Linked DNA regions of Bdellovibrio bacteriovorus HD100. The protein of the gene in region 1 binds, or shares a complex with, the protein of each later gene. Links are inferred from orthologs where the notes say so. Each region holds a gene or a part of one and is shown in the gene's direction. Other genes may lie near its edges.

Region 1 (3,522 bases):
GATTTTTTTCCAAAGATTGAAGGCTCATGCGGCGGGGAGCTTGAACGCGAACCCAGGATTCGCTCAGTTTTTCGACTTTTGCGCCCTGAATTTCCAATTCAACGAAGCCAGGTGCCAGTTTAATAAGCAAATCTTGCTTTTGGGAGCTGGCAGATGCCACTCCGGACAAAACAAGAATGGCAGAAGCAACGTACAGTGCCATCTTCTTCATGTGGGTTTTCTCCTATTGTTTAAGCTCCCTAAAGTTTGTGGTTAAACGACAGGAGAATCAATTTCATTTGGCTCACTTTGGAAAGGTGCGTTGAAGAAATCGGCGAGGGCCGCCAATATATATATCTAGTTGTCAGGATTACGGTTTTTCAGTAACTACTTAATGATAGCTAAATGAAATTGCAGAGGTGTATTTATGCACAATGAACAAGTGCAGGGTTTGGTATCTCACGATGGGATGACCGGAACCCAAGCTGTAGATGATATGTCGCGGGGTTTTGCTTTCACGTCAAAGCTTGATGCTATTGTTGCGTGGGGAAGAAAAAACTCTCTGTGGCCAATGCCGTACGGTACTGCTTGCTGCGGTATCGAGTTCATGTCCGTGATGGGTCCCAAGTATGACTTGGCTCGTTTCGGTGCGGAAGTGGCGCGCTTCTCTCCACGTCAGGCGGACTTGCTTGTCGTTGCGGGAACCATCACTGAGAAAATGGCTCCGGTGATCGTGCGTATCTATCAGCAGATGCTGGAACCTAAGTACGTGTTGTCCATGGGCGCTTGTGCAAGCTCCGGTGGTTTCTATCGTGCTTACCACGTTCTTCAGGGCGTTGATAAAGTCATCCCTGTCGACGTTTACATTCCAGGCTGCCCTCCAACACCAGAAGCGGTGATGGACGGTATCATGGCTTTGCAGCGTATGATTGCGACAAATCAACCTCGTCCTTGGAAAGACAACTGGAAGAGCCCATATGAACAAGCTTGAAAATCTGAAACAGCTTCTGGCTGGCAAATTTAAAATTGAGAACTTCAAGTTCACTCACGCTGTTGGCGATGACGTGATTGAAGTTCCTAAAGAAGACGCTCCGGCGCTTTTGTTGTTCCTTCGTGAAAGCGGCCAGTTCGATTTCCTGATGGACGTGTGCGGTGCGGACTACCCAAGCCGTGAAAAGCGTTTTGACGTTGTTTACAACCTGTTCAACTCCAAAGACTCCTCCCGTCTGCGTGTGAAAGCGCAAGTGGGTGAGGGCGAGTCCATCGGCACTGCAATTCCTGCTTACCGTGGCGCGGACTGGTTTGAACGTGAAGCATACGATATGTTCGGTATCATCTTCGAAGGTCACCCAAACCTGCGCAAGATCCTGACTCACCACCAGTTCGTGGGTCATCCTCTGCGCAAGGACTACGATGCGAACAACCAGCAGGCGTGCACGAACTCCCTGCCGATTCACTTCAACAACGAGCCGGGTTCCCCTGGCGACGTATTGAACGACAAATATCTTCCATTGAACATCGGTCCTTCCCATACGGCGATGCACGGAACTTTGCGTGTGATGGCTGAAATGGACGGCGAGACGATCGTTCGTTGCAACAACGAGATCGGTTACCTGCACCGTTGCTTCGAAAAAATGGCAGAGACTCACCCGTACAATCAGGTGATCCCTTACACCGACCGTCTGAACTACTGTTCTGCTCCGATGAACAACATCGGGTATTGCAAAGCGGTTGAAAGACTTTTGGGCGTGGAAATCCCGCCGAAAGCTCAGGCGATGCGTGTGATCCTGGCTGAACTTTCCCGTATCATCGATCACACGATCGCAATCGGTACCGGCGCGATGGACTTGGGGGCTTTGACCAGCTTCTTCTATATGTTCGGTATGCGTGAAAAAGTTTACGGTCTGTTCGAGAAACTTTGCGGTGCCCGTCTGACAGTATCCATGACCCGTATCGGTGGTATGGCTCAGGATGCGCCGGAAGGCTGGTTCGACGAGGTTCTGGCTCTTGTAAAAGAAATCCGCAAGGGCACAGACGAGATGGCCAATATGGTTATCGACAATAAAATCTTCATCCAGCGTACCAAAAACGTATGTCCGGTATCTGCTGCTGATGCAATTCAGTGGGGTTACACAGGTCCGATGCTTCGTGCCTGCGGTGTGAACCTGGATTTGCGCAAAGCTCAGCCATACTATGGATACGACGCTTTGGATTTTGATGTTCCAGTGGGAACCAACGGTGACATCTATGACCGTTACCTGGTTCGTTTCGAGGAAATGCGTCAGTCCGTTCGTATCATTGAACAAGTCTGCAAAAACGTTCCAGGTGGCGATTACACAATCCGCGACAAAGGCATCGTTCTTCCAGAGAAAAAAGACGTTTACGGCAACATCGAAGGTTTGATGAATCACTTCATGCTGATCATCAAAGGTCTTCGCCCACCAGTGGGTGAAGTTTATGATGCGACAGAAGCAGCCAATGGTGAGTTGGGCTTCTATCTGGTCAGCGATGGTTCCGCGAATCCGTACCGTTTGAAAGTTCGTCCACCTTGCTTTGCGATCTACCAGTCTTTCCCGACTGTGGTTAAGGGCGCGATGCTGGCGGATGCGATTGCAACGGTTGCTTCTATGAACTTGATCGCCGGTGAGCTGGATAGATAAGGATATTGAATATGTTTAAATTGTCTGATTCTGGCTTGGCTGCAGTAAAAAGTGAACTGGCTCGCTACGAGGCGAAAGAGTCCGCTATTATTCCAAGCCTTTACATTGCTCAAAAAGAAAACAACGGCTTCATCACGCCGGAAATCATCCGCACACTTTCTCAGGTGATGGATATTCCGGAAGCACGTATCAATGAAGTGTTTAAGTTCTACACCATGTTCAACCAGAAGCCCGTGGGCAAGTACCACGTGCAGGTTTGCACGAACATCTCCTGCGCTCTTGAGGGCGGTCGTGAGATGGCAAAACACATCTGTCATGAACTGGGCGTGAAGTTCGATCAGGTCACTGCGGACGGTCGTTTCACAGTTTCCAAGGTCGAGTGCCTTGGTTCCTGCGGAACTGCGCCGATGATGCAGGTGAATGACAGCTATCACGAAAAGCTGACTCCTGAGACTGCGATGAACCTGTTGAGAGGTATGAAATAATGTCTGAAGTAAAAATGCTTACAGAATTCTACCACCTGCCTGAATATCAAACTCTGGCGGGCTACAAAGCCAAGGGTGGTTACGAAACTCTTCATAAAGCTTTTAAAATGCAACCTCAGGCCATCATCGATGAAGTGAAAGCTTCGGGTTTGCGTGGTCGTGGTGGTGCGGGTTTCCCGACCGGTATGAAGTGGGGCTTTTTGCCGAAAAATGGCGAGCCACGCTATCTTCTTTGCAACGCCGATGAAGGTGAACCGGGGACTTTCAAGGATCGTATGATGATGGAGCGTGCTCCACATCAGTTGATCGAGGGCATGATCATTTCTGCTTTCGCGATCGGTTCCCACAAAGGTTACATCTATGTTCGTGGTGAATACGTATTCCCGATCGAATGCCTG
Region 2 (2,770 bases), 770 kb from region 1 along the record:
TCACTGCTTCGCGATGACTACCAACCACAACAAGATGCGGCAAGCCGTTGATTTTTTTAGAGTAAGTCTGCGACAAAAAGTAAGCAAGCGCCAGCGGAGACGCCGCCCCGGTGACTTGAATCTTTCCGCGAGTTGTTTCAAAGGCTCTCTCCAGGATGGATTCGAGTCTTGTGTGAGTGCTTTCGGCTTTCATTTGGTGGGCTCATCTTGCCACGCTTATCGCCTTGTTTCCATTCATATTTCTTGGTTTTCACTGACGACACATATATAACTAATTGAAATCCAAATAATAACGACAACTTTGGAGGGACTAGTGCCACTCGGTGGAGTCATATTCATCGTCATTTTCATTGCTCTTTTTGGAGCCTTTTTAGTTTGGCTTGCTGCCAACATTACTGGGACAAAACCGGTATACAACCCTGTGAAGTACGAGCCTTACGAGTGCGGTATTCCTGGTATTGAGAAAAAGGAAACAAAGATTTCTGTTAAGTACTATCTAACAGCGATCCTGTTCATCCTTTTCGATATCGAGATTATCTTCATGTACCCTTGGGCGATTTCATTCCGTGAGTTCATCGCGACAGGCGAAGGCACATTTGTCTTCGTTTCCATGATGATCTTCATCGCGATCTTCATCTTCGGGCTGTTCTGGGAAGTTAAATCTAAAGCTTTGGAATGGGACTAAGCGATGGGAATGGGTAAAGATATTTTCGAGATAACCGTCAACGGTTTAAAACTGGTCGTCATCTTCCTGATGATGGTTCAAGCAGTGCCTATTTTGGTTTGGCTTGAGCGCCGTGGCTCCGCATTCATTCAGGATCGTCTGGGTCCGAACCGCGTGGGTCCTCTGGGTCTGGTGCAGCTTCTTGCCGATGCGGTGAAGTTCCTGAACAAGGAAAACTTCATGCCGCAAACTGCGAAGCCGTTCCTGTACTATGCGGCTCCGATTTTCGCGTTGATTCCGGGGGCAGTGGCTTTCTCTGCGATTCCGCTTTCTTCTCCGATTCAGGTAGGCACCTTTGAAATGTTCGGCTCCACTTGGGGTCCTTACACTTTCCTGGTTCAGGGTTATGATATCGGCGTGGGCATTGTGTTCATCCTGGGCGTCAGCTCATTGGCTGCTTACACATTGCTGATGGCGGGCTGGGGTTCCGGCAACAAGTACACCTTGATGGGTGCGCTTCGTGCTTCCGCTCAAACGATCTCTTACGAACTGGCTTTGGGTCTTTCCATCGTGGGTGTGATCATGCTTTATGGCACGTTCAACCTGACGGAAATGACACTGGCTCAGCAGGGTCCTTTGGCGTTCTCTTTCCTGGGTCACACGATCACCGCAAACTGGCTTCCTAACTGGGGTATTTTCTATCAACCAGTGGGCGCTTTGTTGTTCTTCTCGGCCGCGTTTGCGGAATCCAACCGTCTGCCATTTGACTTGGCGGAAGGTGAGTCCGAGCTGGTAGGTGGTTTCCACACTGAGTACGGCGGTTTCAAATTCAACATGTTCTTCATCGGGGAATACGGTCACATGATGATCGCTTCCGGTCTGATGGTGCTGTTCTTCTTCGGCGGTTACACGATCCCTTACGTGTCTGTGGCTGAGCTGAATGAATGGGCGGCGGGTGTTGCTTCCACAGCCGGCAAGGCAAGTGCCCTGGTGGCGTTGATCCATTTCCTGGTGTTCAACATCAAGTTTGGTTTCTTCATGTGGGTCTTCATCTGGGTACGTTGGACTTTGCCTCGTTTCCGTTACGATCAGCTGATGGATCTGGGTTGGAAGACGATGCTTCCTTGGGCTTTGGCAAACACCATTATCACAGCCTTTGTGATCTACATCGCATCTTTGTAAGGAGTTAAAATGACAGCAGATGCATTTCTTTTCTGGTTTTTAGCGTTTGTCACTCTGGCCTCCGGCCTTAGTGTCATTTTGATGTCCAATCCGATCTACTCCGCTTTGTGCCTGGCGATGACCATGGTGGGAATCTCCGCATTGTTCGTGACTCTGAATGCCTACTTCATCGCGGGCGTTCAGCTGATTGTCTACGCCGGTGCGGTCATGGTTTTGTTCACGATGGTGATCATGCTCTTCGACTTGAAAAAAGACGTTCAGGCCTTCACTCGTGGCAAGTTCACGGGTGTGGTTAAGATCGCCTCTGTCGGCCTGTTTGCAGGCTTGGTAGTGGGTGCCATCGCCATGTCGGTGAATCTGATGGGTGAAAAAACCACTGATAATCCGGTGCTGGTGGGTACAGGCATGGAATCAACCAAAGCTTTGGGACAGATCTTGTTCACCAAATACATCTTCGGATTTGAGGCTTTGGGCGTTCTTCTTCTGGTAATTGCAGTGGGTGCCGTTGCTTTGGCACGCAGTAAAGGTGGAACACATGAACACTGAGTTCATCAATAATATCGGCCTGACTCATTACTTGGTTCTGGCTGCACTTTTGTTTGTTATGGGTATGGCGGGCGTTCTTCTTCGCCGTAACGTGATCGTTCTTTTGATGTCCATCGAGTTGATGCTGAACTCTGTGAATCTGACTTTCGTGGCTTTCAGTAAATACCTGGGCCTGTTGGATGGTCACATCATGGTGTTCTTCGTTATGACTATCGCGGCTGCGGAAGCGGCAGTGGGTCTGGCGCTGGCAGTATCCATCTTTAAACGATTCAACGAAGTGAATATTCGCTTCTTTGAGCACTTGAAAGGATAGGGGATAAGCTGTGAATCATTCTCTATTAATGGCAATCCTGATTCTGGCTCCATTCATTGGTTTCC

The links.
Region 2: the proteins of nuoD (region 1) and BD_RS17810 are in contact, whole or in part, in a cryo-EM structure (PDB 6ZJN), measured with the Thermus thermophilus proteins. The link is inferred for Bdellovibrio bacteriovorus HD100 from one-to-one orthologs. Residues at the interface, in WP_223903221.1 of Thermus thermophilus: Pro35, Ser36, Asp139, Gly141, Ala142; in WP_096411122.1 of Thermus thermophilus: Ala224, Glu225, Gln226, Glu227, Ala295, Trp297, Phe298, Arg299.

Annotation. Positions count from the first base shown.
Region 1 is NC_005363.1:2,992,432-2,995,953, reverse strand. Bases 303-3,297 are described here. They hold nuoD (NADH dehydrogenase (quinone) subunit D), read left to right. Parts: upstream 303-956; coding sequence 957-2,639; downstream 2,640-3,297. Other genes in these bases: nuoF (NADH-quinone oxidoreductase subunit NuoF), read left to right, coding at 3,124-3,297; BD_RS14130 (complex I 24 kDa subunit family protein), read left to right, coding at 2,651-3,124; BD_RS14140 (NADH-quinone oxidoreductase subunit B), read left to right, coding at 449-970. Also shown: BD_RS14145 (S8 family peptidase), read right to left, coding at 1-211; more of nuoF, read left to right, coding at 3,298-3,522.
Region 2 is NC_005363.1:3,758,174-3,760,943, reverse strand. It holds BD_RS17810 (complex I subunit 1/NuoH family protein), read left to right. Parts: upstream 1-694; coding sequence 695-1,846; downstream 1,847-2,770. Other genes in the region: nuoL (NADH-quinone oxidoreductase subunit L), read left to right, coding at 2,734-2,770; nuoK (NADH-quinone oxidoreductase subunit NuoK), read left to right, coding at 2,382-2,705; BD_RS17805 (NADH-quinone oxidoreductase subunit J), read left to right, coding at 1,856-2,392; BD_RS17815 (NADH-quinone oxidoreductase subunit A), read left to right, coding at 422-685; mfd (transcription-repair coupling factor), read right to left, coding at 1-193. UniProt on the Escherichia coli protein: NDH-1 shuttles electrons from NADH, via FMN and iron-sulfur (Fe-S) centers, to quinones in the respiratory chain. The immediate electron acceptor for the enzyme in this species is believed to be ubiquinone.